One region of the Albibacterium profundi genome, then DNA from elsewhere that is predicted to be linked to it. Evidence: riboswitches for the same ligand, from Rfam matches in the RefSeq annotation. Region 1 holds a riboswitch; each other region holds the start of a gene.
The links. Region 1 has a riboswitch for cobalamin ahead of metE (5-methyltetrahydropteroyltriglutamate--homocysteine S-methyltransferase). Riboswitches for the same ligand answer to the same signal wherever they lie in the genome.
Positions count from the first base shown of each region.

Region 2: another riboswitch for cobalamin. It lies ahead of WKR92_RS00055 (TonB-dependent receptor plug domain-containing protein); the one in region 1 lies ahead of metE (5-methyltetrahydropteroyltriglutamate--homocysteine S-methyltransferase).
Region 3: another riboswitch for cobalamin. It lies ahead of WKR92_RS03545 (ribonucleotide-diphosphate reductase subunit beta); the one in region 1 lies ahead of metE (5-methyltetrahydropteroyltriglutamate--homocysteine S-methyltransferase).

Region 1 is NZ_JBBVGT010000001.1:240,749-244,479, reverse strand. Features, by position in the region: gene metE (5-methyltetrahydropteroyltriglutamate--homocysteine S-methyltransferase) at 30-2,354, opposite strand; cobalamin riboswitch at 2,528-2,717, opposite strand; gene WKR92_RS01105 (SMP-30/gluconolactonase/LRE family protein) at 2,792-3,731, opposite strand, start outside.
Region 2 is NZ_JBBVGT010000001.1:10,454-14,184, reverse strand. Features, by position in the region: gene WKR92_RS00060 (sulfatase) at 1-714, opposite strand, end outside; cobalamin riboswitch at 1,352-1,549, shown strand; gene WKR92_RS00055 (TonB-dependent receptor plug domain-containing protein) at 1,642-3,675, shown strand; gene WKR92_RS00050 (YncE family protein) at 3,672-3,731, shown strand, end outside.
Region 3 is NZ_JBBVGT010000002.1:504,421-508,151, forward strand. Features, by position in the region: gene tig (trigger factor) at 1-848, opposite strand, end outside; tRNA gene WKR92_RS03535 (tRNA-Leu) at 921-1,002, opposite strand; gene WKR92_RS03540 (hypothetical protein) at 1,424-2,056, shown strand; adenosylcobalamin (AdoCbl) riboswitch at 2,166-2,299, shown strand; gene WKR92_RS03545 (ribonucleotide-diphosphate reductase subunit beta) at 2,399-3,373, shown strand; gene WKR92_RS03550 (ribonucleoside-diphosphate reductase subunit alpha) at 3,412-3,731, shown strand, end outside.

The DNA.
Region 1 (3,731 bases):
TGTCTGTTAGCAGACACGATGTTCACATGTTAGACGCTCATTGGTTCAGCCTTTGCGAGTCGCATACTTTTGGCTGCGCCCACCATCTCAACAAGCGCCTTTTGCGTTTCTTCCCAATTGCGCGTTTTTAAACCGCAATCTGGATTTACCCATATCTGATCTGACGGAATAACTTCGCTAGCTCGCGTGAGCAAGCCGACCATTTCTTCTTTAAGAGGTATACGAGGTGAGTGAATATCGTAAACACCTGGCCCGATCTGTTGGGGATATGCAAAACTGATAAAGGCATCCAATAGTTCCATTTTAGAACGCGAACACTCAATTGTAATCACATCCGCGTCCATTTCCGCGATATGTTGAATAATATCGTTAAACTCCGAATAGCACATATGCGTATGAATTTGCGTTTCGTCTTTCACCCCGGTGGAAGCAATGCGGAAAGCTTTAATAGCCCAATGAAGGTAGGCTTGCCATTTGCTTTTTCGAAGCGGAAGACCTTCCCGAATAGCAGGCTCGTCAATTTGGATGACTTTTATTCCGGCAGCTTCAAGGTCTTCAACTTCATCGCGAATTGCTAAGGCAATCTGGTTGCAGGTAGCCGATCTGGGCTGATCGTCGCGGACAAAGGACCATTGTAAAATGGTAACTGGTCCTGTAAGCATCCCTTTAACTAATTTATTGGTTAAATTCTGTGCGTATTGCGTCCACGCAATGGTCATGGGTTTTTGTCTTGATATATCACCATATATGATAGGCGGTTTAACACAACGAGAACCATAACTTTGCACCCACCCGTTTTTAGTGAAAACGAAACCGTTCAATTGTTCACCGAAATATTCAACCATATCATTTCGTTCAAATTCACCGTGAACTAAAACATCCAAGTCGATTTCATCTTGCCAGCGGATTGCTTTCTCGGTTTCAAGTTTCAAAGCCCGCTCATACTCTTCCAAATTAATATGTCCTTTTTTGAAGAGTGCCCGTTGTGCTCTAATATCACGTGTTTGAGGAAAGGAGCCTATTGTTGTAGTCGGAAAAAGCGGGAGATTTAATACCTCTCTTTGTTTTTCCTTTCGAATATCAAATCGACTTGCTCTTTGGAATTCAGTACTTTCAACTCTTTTCTCACGTTCTTTTACAGCACGATCGTGGATCAGGGACGACGTTTTCCTGCTATTCGTCGCGTGCTGGTTATTCATGAATTCTTTTTTTAAACCTTCATCAGCAGTTTCGGTTGCCAGCTTCTTTAAGCTGACGATTTCATAAACCTTCTGTTTGGCGAATGCTAACCATTGTTTGATTTCCGGAACCAGTATGCTGTCATTTGTTTCAAGCTCTAAATCGCAAGGAGAATGTAGTAGCGAACAGGATGCTGCTACCAGAACCCGCTCATCGCCGATTTTATCGACAACCTGTTGAATCTGTGCCAATGAGCTTGCATAATCATTTTTCCAGATATTCCGTCCATCAACAACTCCTAAAGAAAGTTTTGTCGTATCAGGTAAGGAAACAAGCACATCGTTAAGTTGTGCTGGATCTTTTACCAAATCGATATGCAGAGCGTCAACTGGTAATGAGCATGCTAAGTCGATATTATCTCTGAGTCCTTCAAAATAGCTGGCCACTAAGATTTGAATGCCGGGAAATTTTGACCGTATCTGTTTGTATACCGACTTAAAGTACTTTTTTTCTTTATCACTAAGATCCAAAGCCAGAAATGGTTCATCAAACTGCACCCACTCGACGCCATTGTTTTTCAATTCGTTTAAAATCTCGAAATAAACAGGGAGAAGATTTTCTAACAATTCAATACGATGAAAACCTGCTTCTTTTTCCTTTCCTAAGAGAAGGTAGGAGATAGGTCCAATCAGGACGGGCTTTGTAAGCATTCCAGCCTGTTTAGCTTCGTAGAATTCATCGACTACTTTTCTTGAGAAAAACGTAAATTGTTGGTTTTTGTAGAATTCTGGTACGATGTAATGATAGTTGGTATCGAACCATTTGGTCATTTCCATGGCTGTGATGTCCAATCCCTTTTGCTGGTAGCCACGTGCCATTCCAAAGTAAAGGTCGAGTTCTGTATTTTCCCGATCTAAAATAATTTGGTTGTAGACTGAAGGAATTGCTCCCACGGTTAAGGACATATCCAAAACCTGATCGTAAAAGGAAAAGTCGTTAGACGGGATGAGATCGATACCCGCGCTTTTTTGCAGCTGCCAGTTATGCAGGCGGATTTGTTTCCCAACCTGCAATAGTTCTCGCTGAGTCGTCTTGCCTGACCAATATTGCTCGCAGGCTTTTTTGAGTTCCCGATGGCTACCAATACGCGGATAGCCAAGATTGTTTGTTAGCATGTTTCGTTGCTTTTTAAAAGATAAATAGATCAGTTAAAAGCTCTTTGCTAAACTTCGTAATGCTTTTTTTAAATTAAAATAGAGGAGTAAGGGGAGACACTGTTGCTAAATATCCAACCAAGAGGGACGAATAGGAGGTATCATACCTGACTTCTGCTTCAATTCGCGAAAGCATCGTCAATTCGATATAGGCAGGTCTCCTGACTTGTAACATCTTTATCATCCTTCCCGTCTGGTTCTCAAGACAGTGGATTTTCAATGGATAAAGACTGGTCGTTACTTACAGTTGCGCGACAGTTCGTGATTTACACACGATTCCCTTTTAATTTGCAGCTAAGCAAGACCTATTCGGTTTGATTGAAGAAATAAAAGAACTTATGGAAGCAAATATACAATTAATGTTGATCTTTTGAGGCCATTAATGAGACAGTATACCATTACCGCATCCTAATTCTCAGTAGTTGGTGATTAGCCGTCACGTACAAGGTTTTCTCATCTTCAGAAAGATCACAATTAGAAACTGGATGTGGAATTCGGATTCGACCAATAGCTTCAAAATTCTTGTTTAGAATCCATAAGCCGCCAGGTCCGCTCGTATAAATGTTTCCTTTTTTATCAATCGTGAAGCCATCCGGTCCGCCGCCATAAGGAGAGAAGTCGAATGCAATACCAGCAGCCTCAAGTGAGCCGTCGTTTAATATGTTATACAGGTATAGATAGGGGGCAGCTCCATCCGAATTGCCTACAATGAGCTGTTTATGGTCCGGAGTTAAGCCGATTCCATTTGGATACGAAATGGAATCAACCAGTAGCGTAACATTTCCATTTTTGTCAACTTTATAGACGCCACAAAAGTCAAGTTCCCTCTTGTCGATCGTCTGTTCCTTTAAGCCATATGGAGGGTCGGTAAAGTAAATGTCTCCATTGCTATGTTGAACAAGATCGTTCGGGCTGTTTAGCTTTTTGCCCTGATATCCATCAACCAACGGAATAAAATCAGCACTTGGGCTGGTTATAGGTGCTGCCATCTTTGCTACTCGACGATCGCCGTGTTGAGTTAGGATTAATTCACCCTGTTTATTGACGATCAGACCATTTGACCCCGGTTCCCCCGGACGATCTTGTTTACCTGTGTAACCTGACGGAAACAGATAGTCCTCAATGCCGCTTTTTTCGGTCCACTTGTGTATTTTATTGTTTGGGATATCTGAGAAGAGTAACATATCCTCCTTGTCAACCCATAGCGCTCCTTCGGTCCATTTAAATCCCTCAGCTAAAACTTCAATCTTAGCATCGGCTTTTATAACCTTGTTGAGTTCTGGTTTCAGAACCTTGATTGAGCCAATAGTTGGGTAGTTTGATTTACTGTCCTTTTTT
Region 2 (3,731 bases), 230 kb from region 1:
TATAGCTTCCTGAGTAAGTGCTTCGGTAAGAAAAGTATCCGTTCCATAATATTCGGCTAGACCCTGCACGGCATTGAACGTAAACTTCCCCGGAATATTCCCGTAATTGTCCTTACCGTAGTAGCTCTGAGGATGACCGATGGCATTCCCTGCTACATTGACCATGAAACCTAGGTTCAATGGGTTGGCCCCTGGTGTTCCCTGTGCGCCCCAATGGGCTTTTCCAACATGAACCGTGAAATAACCAGCATCCTGTAGCAGTTGCGGGAGCGGTGTCGCCGTTGCTGTATGCGGGATCCCGCCAATTGGGCTGAATCCGTTATAATTCCACTCTACTCGATGAAATATGCTATCCTGGTGATCTGAAGGCGTGTCCTTATGTATAGATGTCCAATGAGTGACCCCATGATGTGCAGCATTCATGCCGGTGAGCATGCTGACCCGCGAGGGGGTGCAGACCGGCGTCGCATAGGCGTTGGTAAATTTCATCCCTTGCGCTGCCAACTTCTCCATATTGGGAGTATGATATGTGTTGTTAAGTGGGTACGGCCTGTCGCCGAAGGGCTCGGAGGTGTCCATCCAGCCCATATCATCCACCAAAAAAACAATGATATTTGGTCGCTTTACATTCTTGGCCTGATGCAGCTGGCCGTAGACTGCGTTATTGGCAAGTATCATCACTAGAAGGCTTAGACCAATAGCGAAACTCCTCATATTTTTTACGTTTAAAGTATTACGATAATAATGAAGATAGTGTTTCGCAACTAAAATCCAAAGACTTGGAGTCTACAACTGTACTAATTTAAGTTATCTTTATGCCGCTCTGGTCGATATTCGCTTTATAGGCACTCATCAAGAATACGATATTATAGATGCTTCAACAATTTAATAAAATTAAGGTATGAAAAAGCAAATGTGGTTTTTGATTAATCGGAAGGTGAGTATAAGTCAGCTATCAAAAGATATGAGGAGATCAAGTATTCTAAAGCTGGAACCGCAGATTATAAAGAATTAAAGCTTTTGGTGAAACTGATATCCGAATATGAAGATAAAACCTCTGAACTTCCAAACGTCAATCCCGTAGAGCTGATAAAAATCAGGATGGAAGAGTTTGGTTGTAATTCGAAGTAACTTGCTCTGGTATAAGTGAATAAGGGCAGGATAAGTAAAGTGTTAAATTACAAGCAGACTGATAACCGGGGTGCGGACAGCTATTCAGCAAAAACATTCTCGTTCGAAGGCATTAACGTTTCTTGGCCTAAAATAAGAGAGAGACGGTTGCTATTGAGGATATTAGGACTGGAAATCTGGTGGAAGTGAAAGTTCGCTGTAAACTATCATTTATTGTTGGTATCTTTGCTTCGCTTTTGGTGTCCTACCTATATCTACATGGGTGAGACTTAAAAGGGAATTCGGTGAGATTCCGAAACTGTCCCGCAGCTGTATTCTCCTATACAGGCTATTCATTCCAAAGGGTCACTGCCATTACAGGCGGGAAGGCCGAATAGCCGGAGTAAGTCAGAAGACCTGCCTAAAGTTAATAATATTCATAGCTTTCGAGGATTGAAGCTGGAATGAGAAAACTATTTTTTTCCTATAGTTATTCTTATGCCTCAATTGCTATGTCTTAGGCAAAATGAAATGAGGATCTTTATATTTACTTCGGTATCGCTGGTTGTTACGTTCTCCTTAACGTGCGTATCCGTATTGCCTATTGCTGCGCAGGAGCTTAGGAGGCTTGATCCTGATTCTCTTAAAAGCTATGAATTAAACGAAGTTGAAATAAATTCACTTCAACAGCTTGAGATTTTGCGATCTCCAGTACCAATGCAAAGTTTAAATAAGGAGGTTCTTGACAAGCTAAACAGCCTGTCGGTCGCCGACGCGGTCCGCTACTTCTCGGGTGTTCAATTGAAGGATTATGGCGGGGTTGGTGGATTAAAAACAGTGAATATTCGTAGTTTGGGCACTAATCATACACAGGTATTCTATGATGGTATCGCTATTGGAAATGCTCAAAACGGACAGGTTGATTTAGGGAAGCTATCGCTTGCCAATATGGAGCAGGTCTCTGTGATTAACGGACAAGACCCCAATCTGTTCCAACCGGCGAAGGCTTATGCTTCAGCGAGTTCAATCTCTTTGCTTAGTATGGAGCCGACTTTCACTGGGAATAAACGTTTGAATGCGTCGGTTCATTTGAAAAGTGGGTCATTTGGCCTTTTTAATTCGGCGCTGAATGTGGATTATAAGCTGAACGAAAGTCTTAGTGCGCGACTAAGTTCGGAATACACAAACGCGCATGGCCGATATGATTTTAACTATACGAACGGGGTTTATGATACGACGGCAACCCGTACTAACGCAGATATTCGGGCATTTAGGTTGGAAGCAGCTCTTTTTGGAAAACCGGACTCGACCATGTCTTGGCAGGCGAAGTATTATCATTATGAATCGGAAAGAGGTTTGCCGGGTGCTATTGTAGCAAATCGTTTTGATTATTCACAACGTTTATGGGATGAAAGTAATTTTCTGCAATTGGCCGTGGAGAAACGGGTTTCAGAGCGGTATCGGTTTGCTATAAAAGCAAAATTGGCGGTCGACTATAATCGCTATTTAGATCCTGAATATGTGACGACGGAGGGTTTTTTGGATAATAAATACCAGCAAAAGGAAGGATATGTCTCCGTCGCGAATGCCTTTCGTATTCGTCAAAACTGGCGCGCCAACTTTTCAGTTGATTATATACATAATAAGCTTGATGCGAATTTGTATCGCTTTCAATTTCCGAGAAGAAATACATTCTTGGCTGCGTTGGCGACTGACTATAGGTTGAACAGTTTCTATATTCAGGGGAGTTTGTTGGCTACCTATGTAGATGACGATGTGCAGGTGTTCGAGTCGGCCGGGGATCAACAGGATTTTACGCCAACCGTGATGGCTAGCTGGAAGCCTTTTGAGTCCAGCGACTTTCGACTGAGAGGATTCTATAAATCTATTTTTAGGATGCCGACGTTCAATGATCTTTATTATACATTTATCGGAAATACTTTTCTGCGCCCGGAGTATACGCATCAGTATAATATGGGTTTTACATATTTCAAACGCGTCGATCATGCTTTCTTCAACTATATAGGTATCCAAACAGATGTCTATCGTAACCTTGTGAAAGATAAAATTGTAGCTATTCCGAGCGCCAACTTGTTTCGCTGGACGATGTTAAACCTGGGCGAAGTGAAGATCAACGGTTTAGAGACCAATATTAAAGTCGTAGGCAAGGTCTCTCCTAAGCTCCAGTTTTCGGGCTTGATGAATTATACATATCAAAGGGCCGAGGATCATACGCAGAACGCATTTAATTTCGGGCATCAGATTCCATACATTCCTGTTCACAGCGGTTCGTTTGCCGGTATGTTAAGTGCCGACGATTATGGATTGAACTATAGTTTTATTTATACCGGCGAGCGTTATAGTCAAAAAGCGAATATCCCAGCTAACTATGTTGATCCCTGGTATACGCATGATGTGTCTGTGTGGTATGCGCTGCAACACAAGCAAACGACTTTAAAGCTTCGTGCGGAAGTGAACAACGTTCTTGACCAGCACTATGATGTCATTCTCAATTTTCCAATGCCGGGGCGGCACTATCGATTATCCTTAACACTAATTATATGAAATCACCTCAACCAAGTAAAACAACATGTATTATCGTCTTTTTTATGGCCTTTTTG
Region 3 (3,731 bases), on a different contig from region 1:
TTGGCTTTGAATTCTTCCTCAGTTTTTACCGTTCCCTCACCGTAAATTTTATCGAAAAACTCCTGATCCATTTCAGCTTCCTCTAAGCGGTTTACATTTTCAACTTTCAGGTTGAATGTTCCCACCAAGTCAGCTACCTGATCTTCTTCAATTTCCAATAATCTGGCTACTGTACTGTCATCATAAGCTTTCTTCAAGTCGATTGCAACAACATCGTCCTTTTTCAGGCCCGCCAAACTCTTTTTAATTTTCTTATCTTCGATGATATCGCTACGTACCGAAGTTGTTTTCACAATTCCGTCTTCGAGAGGTTCTCCTTTGGCATCCACTTGTGTCAATTCACCGTATAGTACATCGTCCTCTTCAGATACTTCTGGGTTCGAACGCTTACCATAGCTTTTTCTCAAGTTTGAAATTCTTGAGTTCAAGGTTTCATCATCTGCCTTAATAACATATTCAGTTAATGTATCTTTCTCTGTAAAAGGCACATCAACCTTTGGAGCTAAGCCAATTTCATATTTGAAGTTATAATCATCTTCAAAACCCCATGTATATTGAGTTTCCTCTTCTTTCGGAAGAGGCTGTCCTAGAATTTCTAGTTTATTTTCCGTTAGATAATCGTTTAGGCTATTGCTAACAATTTTATTGATTTCATCGATTAAGATCGCTTTACCATAGGTTCTCTTAATATGCGAAGTAGGTACCATTCCAGGACGGAAACCTGGTAACTTCGCTTGCTTAGCTTGAGTTTTAATAGCACTGTCAACTTGACTTTTATAGTCTTCTGGTTTTAATTCTATGCTGACTACTGCATTCAAGTCATCAATGTTTTCTTGGGAAATATTCATAGCTGCTATTACGTTTGCCGTTAATTATTCATTTAACAAAAATTCCCCCCGATTATGTCGAGAGGAATCAAGTGCGGAAGAAGGGACTCGAACCCCCACGCCGTGAGGCGCCAGATCCTAAGTCTGGTGCGGCTACCAATTACGCCACTTCCGCAGGTATAGGATTAATTATGGATTGCAAAGGTAGTATCTTTTGTTAAAAATCAAAAACATTTTTAAATATTTTTCGGATTACGTCAACCGGCCAACGTCCAAACTTCACTGAGCAATACCATCAGCTCATTCAGTAAAAAGCCCGAACTAAATCAATAAGAAACGAATAATACATTCTTCTAAACAAACCATGGACAAACTGTGATTGTATAGTCCCCAACCAGTCCTTTTACCATTGGTTAAGGACTGCTTGAAGTCTGGTTGACCACTGTTTGACCACTGTTCAATTAAAACGTGTACTTTGCAAGTTGACAACTGCATCTTGTCAAAATGTCGCTTTATCTTTTTGGCATTGTTTTCCGCTCTTAGCTTTCCTTCTACTATTTTTTTATTACATTTATACGTATTCAAGATTAGAAAACATGAAAAGATTTTTCGTATTTATTATCGCGCTTACCCTGTTCGCGTCCTGTAATAATAGCAACAACCAACAAAGCGAAGATCAAAGCGACTCGCTGAATGTTGCAAGCGACTCGACGGATACGGCTATTGTCAGAACGGATTTGACCCAGGTCAGCAAAGCGATCTTAAAGGAATTCAAGGATAAAAACTATGAAGCAATCGCACAATACATCCATCCGGATGAAGGCGTTCGCTTCTCTCCCTACGCTTATATTCGTCCTGACACAGACGTCCACCTATCACAAGCCGATTTTCTGAGCGCGGTGAACAGTGAGGAAGAACAGATCTGGGGCGCAGCAGACGGAACAGGCGATGACATTAAACTCACCGCAAAGGAGTATTTTGACAGGTATGTCTACGATGTAGATTTTCTGGAACCGGAAACTTTTAGCGTTAATGAATCCATTGCATCCGGGAATAGTATCAACAACCAAGAAGAAATTTACCCAGGAACACAATTCACTGAAAGTCATTTCTCCGGCTTCGAAGAAAAATACAGTGGCATGGACTGGCGGGCTCTTCGCTTGATATTCAAGCAGGTCAACGGCAACTATTACTTGGTTGGCGTGGTACACGACGAGTGGACCATTTAAGCTTTGCATTCACGTTTGTGAATAACGGTGTTATTGTTGATAAATATTTACCCCACTCATCAATTAAAACAATAGATTTGTCTTGATGTAAAATCATAGCGATCAGGTATTACACTAATAAAAAAGGGGAATCGTGTGAAATTCATGAGCTGTCGCGCAACTGTAAGTAGGAATTATTCTATAAGCCAGATCACCTTCCTTTTTCGCTAGACTTTGCTTTCGCAAAAAAAGTAAATGTCCGAATGAATACTTTAAGGTATTGATCTCAAGACCCTTCAGCCCGTATCCGTTTGTACATCCTACTTTTTAATTTGTTTTTTTCAATTTAAAACACAAAGTAGTATGAGCATTTTTAACAAGAGGGTAAATTACAAACCTTTCGAGTACCCCGAAATTCTGAACTTTACAGAAGCTATTAACAAATCATTTTGGGTCCATTCAGAAGTAGACTTCACTGCCGACGTCCAAGATTTCCACTCCCATTTGGATGCCAATGAAAAGGAAGTTATTAAAAAAAGCCTGCTGGCGATTGCACAAATCGAAGTTGCCGTAAAATCCTTCTGGGGCAACCTGTATCATCACCTACCGAAACCAGAGTTTAATGGCTTGGGAAGCACCTTTGCTGAATGCGAATTCAGACACTCGGAAGCTTATTCAAGGTTGCTGGATGTACTCGGTTATAATAATGAATTTGAACAGTTGATTGATGTTCCGGTTATAAAAAAGCGTGTCGACTATCTCTCAGAGGCCCTGGCACATACCAAATCTGAAGATGAGAAGGAATATCTTTTCTCTCTGATTCTATTCTCCATTTTGATCGAGAATGTTTCCCTGTTCAGCCAGTTCGCTATCATCCTTTCCTTTACGCGCTTCAAAGGGGCGATGAAAAACGTGAGCAACATTATTGCCTGGACCTCGGTGGATGAACAAATTCATGCGAATGCAGGCATTTACATTGTCAACAAAATCAAAGAAGAGTTTCCTGAATATTTCGACGACGAGACGAAGAACCGCATTATGGATATTGTCAGAAACTCAATTGAGGTAGAAGCGGAGATATTGGACTGGATATTTGAGAGTGGGGAAATTGAGAGCGTGAACAAGACCAACCTCCTGAACTTCATGAAGTATCGTGCGGATGACAGCTTGCGCAGAATTGGAATGCCGAGAGCCTTCAATGTATCTGAAAGCGATTATCAGCCGATGGTGTGGTTTGAAGAAGAAGTATTTGCAAACAGCATGGATGATTTCTTTGCCAAAAGGCCGGTAGACTACACCAAACATGATAAAAGTATTACTGCAAACGACTTATTTTAAACAAAAAATCCCTGTTTTAAAAATTATAATTGACGAAGATGGAAAGACTTTGGTGGTTAAATGAAGAAAGTCAGCAAATCCTCAACCGAGGTTATCTGCTCAAAGGCGAAACGACAAAAACGGCTATCGAACGGATCGCTATGGCGGCCGCTAAGCGACTCTATAAGCCTGAACTTTGCGAACCGTTTATCGAGATGATCGAAAAAGGCTGGATGAGCTTAAGCTCGCCGATTTGGGCAAACATGGGTACCGAAAGAGGCCTACCGATCTCTTGTTTCAATGTTTACGTACCGGACAATATAGAAAGCATCACTCATAAACTCGGTGAGGTGATTATGCAAACCAAAATTGGCGGTGG